DNA from 3 places in the Paenibacillus sp. GCM10027630 genome. Region 1 is predicted to be linked to each of the others. Evidence: riboswitches for the same ligand, from Rfam matches in the RefSeq annotation. Region 1 holds a riboswitch; each other region holds the start of a gene.
The links. Region 1 has a riboswitch for cyclic di-AMP ahead of ACFQ0C_RS09465 (resuscitation-promoting factor). Riboswitches for the same ligand answer to the same signal wherever they lie in the genome.
Positions count from the first base shown of each region.

Region 1 (3,281 bases):
TGATTTTATTTATTCAACCGTTGGTTGGCATCCCCAGGATGCGAAGGATATGACGGCGGATGATTTAGATTGGATCGAACAATTATGTGCCCATCCGAAAGTGGTAGCCATAGGTGAGATTGGCCTTGATTATTATTGGGACACCTCGCCTAAAGATGTGCAGGATCGTGTATTTCGGGAGCAAATCCGGTTGGCGCGTAAGCTGGGTATGCCGATCGTGATTCACAACCGCGATGCGCACCATGACATTCTTCAGGTTCTTCGCGAAGAAAAGGCTTCAGATGTTGGAGGGGTCATGCACTGCTTCTCAGGCAGCTGGGAAACGGCGAAGCTCTGTATGGATATGAATTTTCACATTTCCTTCGGAGGGCCTGTTACATTCAAGAATGCAAAGCAGCCAAAAGAAGTGTTGGAAAAGGTGCCGTTGGAGCGTCTTTTGATTGAAACAGATGCCCCCTATTTAACCCCGCACCCATTTCGCGGCAAGAGGAACGAGACGGCATATGTGAAATTAGTCGCAGAAACGGCTGCTGAGCTTAAAGGGCTGACTTTGGAAGAATTAGCTCGGGTAACTACCCAAAATGCGGTTACATTATTCGGGTTACTTTAATTTGGTTATAAGGGTTTGGACGAGTCTATTTTCGTCGAAAACACGATAATCAAAGAAATATATGGTATATTGTACGATTTCAATAGAAAAACAATGGTTTTATTCCTGAAAACGGATGAAAATACCTAATATGGTCAAAAATCAAGGTTTTTTGACCAGTTTGTATACTTTACAACTTTGTATCAGACAGCGTAAACTCAATATTAACTTAATACGTTTACCAAGTTTTCATTTTCGCTGAGTTTCCATCAGGGAAACGGGGGAACCGCAAAGTGACTGTCCCATTTTTTCAATGAGACAAAGGTCACATTTTCAGGGGTGAATCATGGTTAGGTCATGTTACAGTGAACCGACCCAAGTAGGGCGACTCTCAAGTCCGAATCCGTCAGCTAACCTCGTAAGCGTTAAGAGAGAGGTAACGATTGTCGTGCGCTTTATTTCATATTGCTGAAATAACTCAAAGTCACGGGAAGAGTCCTCTTTCCGCGACTTTTTTGTGTTCTTCGTTACGATATTCAATTCACAGACCGGGTACATAGCTGCTCAGGTAACCAAGGAGGTGCTAGCCGCACGCAGGAAGAACGATATGGAAAGTAAGATTGCAGCCCCTAGTTGATTAACGAAAAGATTGCAAAATTAAACCATAGTCGCGTCAGATGAATCATGCGTAACACACGACGGCGGGGCTTTGAAGGAGGACCGAACAAGTGGGAGCTATTCACCATGAGCAACCCCATGTAAGACGATCATCCAGCATGTCCTTCGCAATGCGATGGAAGCATGAAAACTTGCGTTTGATTTGGATCATTGGACTTATTTCAATCGCTATGACTTTCATGTTTATGATGATGTTACACGGTACGGCTACCAAGAAGGTATCTGTAGTTGTGAACGGACAGGAATCGGTTGTTTATACTAAACAATGGGTTCTACAGAGTTTACTGGATGAGCAAGGAATTTCTGTTGGAGAGCACGATCGTCTCTCTGCAGAGCTTGGAGCCAAGCTGAAGAGCGGGGACCGGATTGCGATAGAACATGCACAACCGGTGCAGTTAACAGCGGATGGAGAAACCAAGACCCTGTATACGGTGGCCAAGACCGTGGGGACTGCTTTAAGCGAATTAAAAGTGCCGGTTGGCGAGCTAGACAAGGTTAGTCCAGCTATTGATGCCAATTTGGCGGAGAATAGGGCAATCCAGATCGTCCGTGTCAAGAAAGAGACGGAAGAGGTAACGGAACCGATTGCTTTTGATGTGGAGAAAAAGAATGATCCTCAGCTTGTTAAGGGGAAAGAGCAAATAGTTCAAGAAGGACAAGAAGGGCTGCTCCTAAAAACGAAAGAAAAGCTGTTTGAAGATGGTAAGCTTGTATCCGAACAAGTGGTTGATGAAAAAGTAAAGTCTGAAAGTATCAATAAAATTGTTGCAATAGGAACGAAAAATCCGGTAGTAGTATTATCAGCATCCTCGCCGAATTTGCAAGATGTGATGAAGAGCGGCGTTTCTTTCGGAGTGAAGCAGGTTATTAACAATGTGACGCTAACGGCCTATTCGGCTGGAGCATCATCAACTGGCAAAAGCGCCGAACACCCGCAGTATGGACTAACGTCCTCAGGCACGAGAGTAACGGAAGGTCGAACGATTGCAGTGGATCCTAAAGTAATTCCGCTCGGTTGGTGGGTTTATATTGACGGACTTGGATTCCGCAGAGCCGAAGATACCGGCAGTGCAGTTAAGGGTAACAAAGTTGATGTCTATTTTGACAACAACGATTATGCGAACCGTTTCGGCACTAAACGCGGGTATACCATTTACGTAATTGGACCCAAGAAACCTACAGCGGACTAAAGGCCTGCAATTAGGGCAGACTCATCATATATAAGGTTTTGAAAGAAGAAGGGGGCATCCTCTTCTTTTTTCTGTTCTTTTGGATTTCCCCCGGAGTCCCCCACCCAAACCCTCCGGATTTCCCCACCCAAACCCTCCCCGCCGGGAGGGCTCCAAGGGCTGGCCGCCCTCTGGACACCCGCTAACGGCTTGGGGTGGGAGGCAGATTGGCGTTTCGTATGCTATTATAGGTGGAGGATCGCTTTCGTCCCTAGGGGACACGCTTTCAGTTAGTGCACTCTTGCCCCCACCAAAATCCTCCGGAGTCCCCCACCCAAACCCTCCCCGCCGGGAGGGCTCCAAGGGCTACCGCCCTCTGGACACCCGCTTTATTGGGGAAGGAGCTTCGACAGTTCTTCGATGGGTTGGAGGTGGTAGGAGCGCGTTAGTCGTGGCTGCTTTGGCTTCGCGAAGCAAGCCACTCCACGCTTGCATAGTGTGCGGTAACAGGCTAGATCAGAGTGTCCCATTCATAAAGGGCAGGGGATCAGAGGAGAAGCGTGTCCCGTAGGGACGGTAGCGATGTAAGTACATAAGGCTCCAAGGGAGCGCCACCGAACCTCCTCCCCCAAGCCCTTAACGGGTGTCCAGAGGGCGGAGCCCTTGGGGCCCTCCCGGCGGGGAGGGTTTGGGAGGAGAATAATCCAGTGATCAAGGAAATTATTGTGGTTGAAGGAAAAGATGATACAACCGCTATAAAACGAGCGGTTGAGGCGGAAACGATTGAGACCGGCGGATCGGCGATTAACAAGGATATTATTAAACGAATCAAGCTTGCCCAGCAG
Region 1 is NZ_JBHTGY010000017.1:18,944-22,224, forward strand. It holds gene ACFQ0C_RS09460 (TatD family hydrolase) at 1-610, shown strand, start outside; cyclic di-AMP (ydaO/yuaA leader) riboswitch at 836-1,030, shown strand; gene ACFQ0C_RS09465 (resuscitation-promoting factor) at 1,318-2,457, shown strand; gene rnmV (ribonuclease M5) at 3,144-3,281, shown strand, end outside.

Region 2 (3,281 bases), on a different contig from region 1:
CAAAAACCGATTGCGTACCAGCTTCAAAAAGAAGGCGATGCCGAACAGCCGGTAAATGGCTTCCTCCGATATCGATGCGGACCAGGCTAACAACGGAAATATAGCGGGAATTGACATGTTAAGCACAGAGTCCGAAGGGTCATTGACCGACCAGACATCGAAATACTCTCCGGCTATGAAGAAAAGCCCTTGTTGGACTCCGAGGACGAATAAACAGAGTAAGTACCCTCGGCCCATTGCCGTCACAACGCGATTGCCGAACGTCGGGTCACTCCATTCGACGATTGGATTCCAGCCTCGGCGCAGCCACATGTTTTTACCTGCAAGCAATGCGAAATAAACGCTGATAGCCATCAAAAAAATAATTACATTGCTTATCCATAAGTAGATGATGCCTTGCAGCTGCGAAGGCGCATCCGAATGAGAGGTGCGGAATGCAGGCAGCATGTTAAAATTATTGGCAACGTAGACGGCAAGGAAAAGAAAGCTGAGCAATAAGCCCCGTCGAAACGTAATTTCTTTTCGATAACGGATAATGGTGTACAGGGAGGCAAATGCCATGATTAAGGAAACAGCCAAGCTGATGCGGGTCATAAGAGTTGCACGGTCGTCCTGATGCTTTTGCCACTCCAGGAAAGATTGAGGAATGTCGAATACGGGATGGAAGGACACGACCTTACCGTTAGCAACAGATAGAGTCAAGAGAAGCTTGGCCGTCCCAATTTGCTTGTCTTTGCTCTCAAACACAAATTCCGTACCAGCGGCGCTTGAAGGTCGCTCGCGTCTTTCAGCAGCTTTTTTGCCTTGATCATGTGTTGCTTTTACGAAATCTGCCAGCGAATATCCCTGATCTTTAATGGCAAGCTCTGCAAGCTCTTGATTTCCAGGTTTGGGTGATGCGATCGTTTGCTGTCTGGCTGAAGGCGCGCTGTAGGCTTCCCAGCCAAGTAACCTCTGATTGGAATAATTCACATCGATATAATAAGTCATCTTGTTGGTATTATCGTTGATTTCGACCTCATAGTAATCGATCGGCAAGCTGCTGAAGCGTTTTGTATATTCTTCGCTTAGCTTCTCCTTTTGCAAATAGCCGCTTCGTTTGGAATTGGATTGAAACAAGGTATTCGTAGTGTAACTACCTGCAGAGAGTCCAAACCTTTCTTTGACAAATTGGGCTGCGGCATCGGCTGCTTCCTGCTTAGTTATGCTCGGATAACGCGGTTCTGGCTCAACTGACTTGCCTGGATCTTGCAAATAGGACGAGCCTACAACAGTCAAATAAAGAATGATGCCTATAACAGCTAACAGCAGCAGAGGAGATTCCGATTGTCGTTTCACTAATGATTGTCTCCTTTTGAAATAATGGATTAGTAAGCTTGAGTATTTTAACAGTGTATTCTTTTAACTTAGCACAAATGACTAAGCAAAATCCAATGAATTCAAGAGCAAAAGGAGGAAAATCGGTGAAAAGCAAAGCGAACACGCACTCCTACTCATGTCAGTACTAGTAAAAATAAGAATATCACCCGTTTTCGATCAAAAGCGACTTTGTACTTCCTGATAAAGAGCCTTATAATTCATATCAATTGAATAAAAAGCCGAATTTCTTTTCGAAAACGGGGGAACCATTGTAATAGGGGTGAATTTAATTCCAACGCGCATTATGTTGGGATGATAGGGTACCTGTAAGCCCGAATCCGTCAGCTAACCTCGTAGGCTTAATAACAGGACCCATAAATACGGCAGTGGGCTTCCAGTGTCTTTTTTGTTGTGCTTAAACATAATTTTGGGGGTTATTGTTGTGGGGATAATTAGAGGTCGGGGTGAAAAATGAAGCTTACTTTTAAAAAAATCGAACTAACGCCGCCGCAAATTTTGGTATTGGGTTTTGCTGCGATTATTCTAGTTGGTACGATACTGCTAACCCTGCCTATAGCGTCTGCAACAGGGACACCGCATACTTTTCTTAACGCATTGTTTACCGCTACTTCTGCGACCTGTGTAACCGGGCTCGTGGTTGTGGATACAGGATCATCGTACACCATGTTTGGGCAAATCGTTATCATCACGCTGATTCAGGTGGGCGGACTTGGCTTTATGACGATGGCGACCCTGTTTGCCTTCATGCTGAAGAAACGGATTTCGCTTAAAGAACGTTTAATTCTTCAGGAAGCGATGAATCAAGGGAGCATGGAAGGAATCGTACGCCTCATTCGTAAGGTAATTCGATATTCCTTAACGATAGAATTGATCGCTGCTGTCATTTTCTCTATTCGTTGGTCATTAGATCTGGGTCCTGCCAAAGGGATCTATTATGGGATATGGCATGCAATTTCCTTTTTTAACAACGCCGGCTTCGATTTATTCGGAAGTGTGACAGGACCGTTCAGCAGTCTGACCTCTTACGCTTCCGATCCGATAATTAATATCGTTTCGATGGGGCTCATCATATTAGGCGGGATTGGATTTATAGTAATATCGGATTTGCTTGACTTCAGGGTGAACAAAAGATTATCGCTCCATTCCAAGGTAGTGCTCAGCACAACCGGATTCCTGATCTTTTTTGGCGCCATTGTTATTTTTATTTTTGAATTTACGAATCAGAAGACATTTGGAACTCTCGATTGGTCAGGTAAAGTATTAGCGGCATTCTTTCAATCGGTTTCTCCACGGACGGCCGGAGCGAATACAATCGATATCGGAGGCATGCGGCAGGCCAGCCAATTTTTCACGATTATCCTGATGTTTATAGGAGCTTCACCTGGTTCTACGGGCGGCGGTATTAAGACAACAACGTTTACTACGCTGGTTGGCGCCACAATCGCGATGATTCGCGGTAAAGAAGATATCGTGCTGTTTCATTACCGCTTGGGCAAGGATCGTATCCTTAAGGCCATTACGTTGACCATGATTGCCTTATTTCTAGTTATATTCGTCTCGATGGTACTGTCAACCACGGAGGATCACCCATTCTTAATGATCTTGTTTGAGGTAACTTCGGCATTCGGCACAGTGGGCTTAACTATGGGATTAACTCCAGATTTGTCGGATATCGGTAAAGTTATGATAGCACTAATGATGTTTGTAGGCCGTTTAGGACCATTGACGTTGGCATATGCGCTCGGACCGAAAACGGAAAAAGAATTATACAGATACCCGGAAGGGAAAATTACAATCGGATAGGGGAACATACTTATGAAACGCAGTCAGTACGCTGTAATTGGTTTAGGGAGATTCGGTTCGAGCCTCGCTAAGGAATTAATTGAATTAGGCTATGAGGT
Region 2 is NZ_JBHTGY010000011.1:163,373-166,653, reverse strand. It holds gene ACFQ0C_RS06920 (CPBP family intramembrane glutamic endopeptidase) at 1-1,338, opposite strand, end outside; cyclic di-AMP (ydaO/yuaA leader) riboswitch at 1,587-1,733, shown strand; gene ACFQ0C_RS06915 (TrkH family potassium uptake protein) at 1,831-3,183, shown strand; gene ACFQ0C_RS06910 (potassium channel family protein) at 3,196-3,281, shown strand, end outside.
Region 2: linked by a shared signal. The riboswitch ahead of ACFQ0C_RS06915 (TrkH family potassium uptake protein) and the one ahead of ACFQ0C_RS09465 (resuscitation-promoting factor) in region 1 are both predicted to bind cyclic di-AMP.

Region 3 (3,281 bases), on a different contig from region 1:
TTTATCAGGATAGTTAAGATGAGATCAAGAATAGGAGGTTAGGAGCATGGAGAGAACAGCTGACGCCGCTGGGTGCACAATTTTTGATAAGTCAGGGAGGATTTTACTCGTTCATCAAGTTTACGGCAAAAAAAAGTGGGCACTGCCGGGCGGTGTTGTGGAGAACGGAGAGTCTTCATGGGAAGCTGCAGTTCGGGAATGTAAGGAGGAAATTCAGATAGAAGTTACAGATATGTCACTCAGTGGACTTTACTTTTTATCTCATCGAAATGCCTATGTTTTTATTTTTCGAGCGAATTCTTTCAGCGGAATCCCTACGCCTGACGGTATAGAAATTGATGAATGTGCCTATTTTGATTTGCATGATTTGCCCAAACCAATGTCTAATTTTACTATTCAAAGAATCCAAGATGTCGCTTTATTTGAAAAGAACGTATATATGAGAGAGCAGCATGTAAATACGTATGTGATTGAATAAGCTGGTTCTCAAATATTTTAGTCTGCCCGAGGCATTCGGAGAAGTGACTCAGGCAGACTAAATAAATTTATATGTTTTTAGCACCTATGTATCTGGATCCCCAATAAGGGCTGAATAGTGAATCGATTTGAACCCCGTGTGATGACGTAGCTGAGATGAATTGACCGTTACCCATATAGATTCCTACGTGAGATACGCCGCTTTTAGAAAAAAAGACCAAATCCCCCTGAGTAGGATAAGCTACTGCGGTTCCCACATTATCGTACATTTCAATAGATGTTCGAGGTAAATCAATTCCCCGATTATGAGTAAATACATACCGTACAAACCCTGAACAATCGAATCCGTTAGGTGTACTGCCTCCCCATTTATAAGGTACGCCAAGATACTCTTTGGCGAATTGGAGGATAGTATCCTGCTTCTTTGATTTATACCACGCTGGGGCATGGTATTTCCCATCCGCGTCTACGATGGCGAGCTGATTCTCGTCATCCCATTGAACTTTGTTTCCGAGAGTTTCGGATACGAACCGGAGAGGTAAATATACACTTCCTTGGTCCATACCGATCATGGATTTCACTTCGACTTGTTTCCCGTTGACTTGTACGAACGTATCTCCAGTTTTCAAGGTTAAGGTTTGATCGTCCTTTTTCATAGAGACTTTAACCTCTCTACCTTCCTTTGACCAGCTGATCTGGTAACCGAGCGCTTCCATCAGAGGACGAAACGGTACTTGGAGCTGAGAATTGGTATCCACGACAGGTTGTACTTCGGGAAAATTGAGGAGCGTATCATTGACTTGAATTTTGACTCCTTCATTCGGGGTTGAGGCATGAGCACTGACCGTAGAAAAGAATGCGCAAGAAAGAAATGCACTAAAAAACACAAACGATTTGCCTGAAAGCTTCAAACTATTTTCCTCCTAATAGCCTCCGAGGTTAGTTGACGGGTTAGGGAAGAGGTTTTCCCTTATTCGCAGCTCAAAGCAGTCGAATATTCACCCCGAGAATAGATGTCCCCCGTACTAGCACTTATGCTGTGCAGATTCGGCATATTTTACTAAAAACCACCCTTACAATATATTCGTGTCCCAATTGATATATCAGTGGGTGTCAGCGTGTTATAACGAGTTTGGATATCTCTGATATATCTCTTTTGCACTAAGATGTGATATATTTTCTTATATCCATTTTACGCTAGGAGGCATTTCAATGAGTCAGCGCTATCGAATTACAAGAGCATTTCAGGAAAATGACAGTTCAGACCTAACCATTTCTTTGGAAGAGTGTAAACAGTATTTTGCATCCAAACCTGATTTTACTTATACGTCAGTGTTTACGGTGACAGGCTCTACCAGCATGTCTATTGAAGGAGACTTCTTCATGTGGAGCTACGGCGATACAAAGATCCCATTCCGTCATTATCAAGGCGATATCTACGTATCTGGCACCAATGAAGCAGTCATTCCCAAAATAATTGAGGTTGCAGGTGAATTAAGGGCGGATGTGTCGGAGGGGTAATCTTTTCGACTGAAGAAGGTTCTATTTGCAACCTGGTTGCTGTGATAGAGGAATATTAATGGAGTGGCTGTTACTTATGTCGGAAGCCAGATTGTATATCTCAAATATGGTGCAATGGCCTAGTTACATAGGGGGACATAATGATCAAGATCAGGAACATCTTGAAAGATCACTATGATCTAGATATCATAAACGTTTTACCACAGAAGGGTGGTTGGGCGGCACTTGCATATAAAGTTTATGACAACAAGGCTGCCTACTTTTTGAAGGTTTATGAAAAGAGCAGAGCATCCACCGCCAAATGGACGGCACATATAGATCAATATGTTCCTATTCTGGTGTGGCTCATGCATAATAGCAGCTTGAAAGGTAAAATTCCGGTACCCATTTTAACTAAAAAAGGTGACTATAAATGTGAGGATGATGCTGGAGTTTATTTGCTTTATGAATATATAGATGGAGAAACAATTGGTGATAAAGATTTGAACAAGGAGCAAATTTACCATCTATCGGTAATAGTGACAGAGCTTCATGCCTATGGAGAAGAAATACCTATTCAAACGGATATGGTCAAAGAAAATTTTCATGTTCCGTTTTTGCCAGAGCTTAGAAACTCGTTGGATGAAGAGAATAACCTTATTCCTGTTGATCTAAGAGAAGTGATGAACCCTCACATTGAACAAATTAGGGATATGATCGATACCGTTGAACAATTGTCTGTGAGGTTAAAGACCGGTAATGTAAGAATGGCTCTGTGCCACTCAGATCTCCACAATTGGAATCTGATGCAATCCGAACCACATCTGATGTTAATTGACTGGGAAGGGTTGAAATTGGCCCCCGTTGAAGCGGATATGATGTTCTTGGTTGACAAGCCGTACTTTGCTGAATTTTTAAGCATCTATCAGAATCTTCATAAGGATTTTGTAATGAATCCTGATGTCTTGCAGTTTTATAAGGGCAGGCGCAAGCTGGAAGATGTCTGGGAATTTATGGAGCAACTCCTATTCGACAAACAAGATGGTGAAGAAAGAGTTACTACTATTAGCCTCTTAGCGACAGAACTGCGCGATATAGACGTATAATGATCCAGCACAGAGGACACCTTGTATCTGAAATAAACGATCCCTAATAGGTTGGAAATTTTAATTACATATTGCGGAGATTGATGGTTGCATCCGCAGGCTGGGCCGTGTAGCAGAAAAATATGCTAAACGGCTTTTTTACTGTTGCTATATACAGTCTCATTGTGTATAGTGTAACTATACAGTTTTACTATATAT
Region 3 is NZ_JBHTGY010000039.1:177,672-180,952, forward strand. It holds gene ACFQ0C_RS21265 (NUDIX domain-containing protein) at 47-478, shown strand; gene ACFQ0C_RS21270 (C40 family peptidase) at 546-1,388, opposite strand; cyclic di-AMP (ydaO/yuaA leader) riboswitch at 1,391-1,540, opposite strand; gene ACFQ0C_RS21275 (hypothetical protein) at 1,690-1,998, shown strand; gene ACFQ0C_RS21280 (aminoglycoside phosphotransferase family protein) at 2,139-3,083, shown strand.
Region 3: linked by a shared signal. The riboswitch ahead of ACFQ0C_RS21270 (C40 family peptidase) and the one ahead of ACFQ0C_RS09465 (resuscitation-promoting factor) in region 1 are both predicted to bind cyclic di-AMP.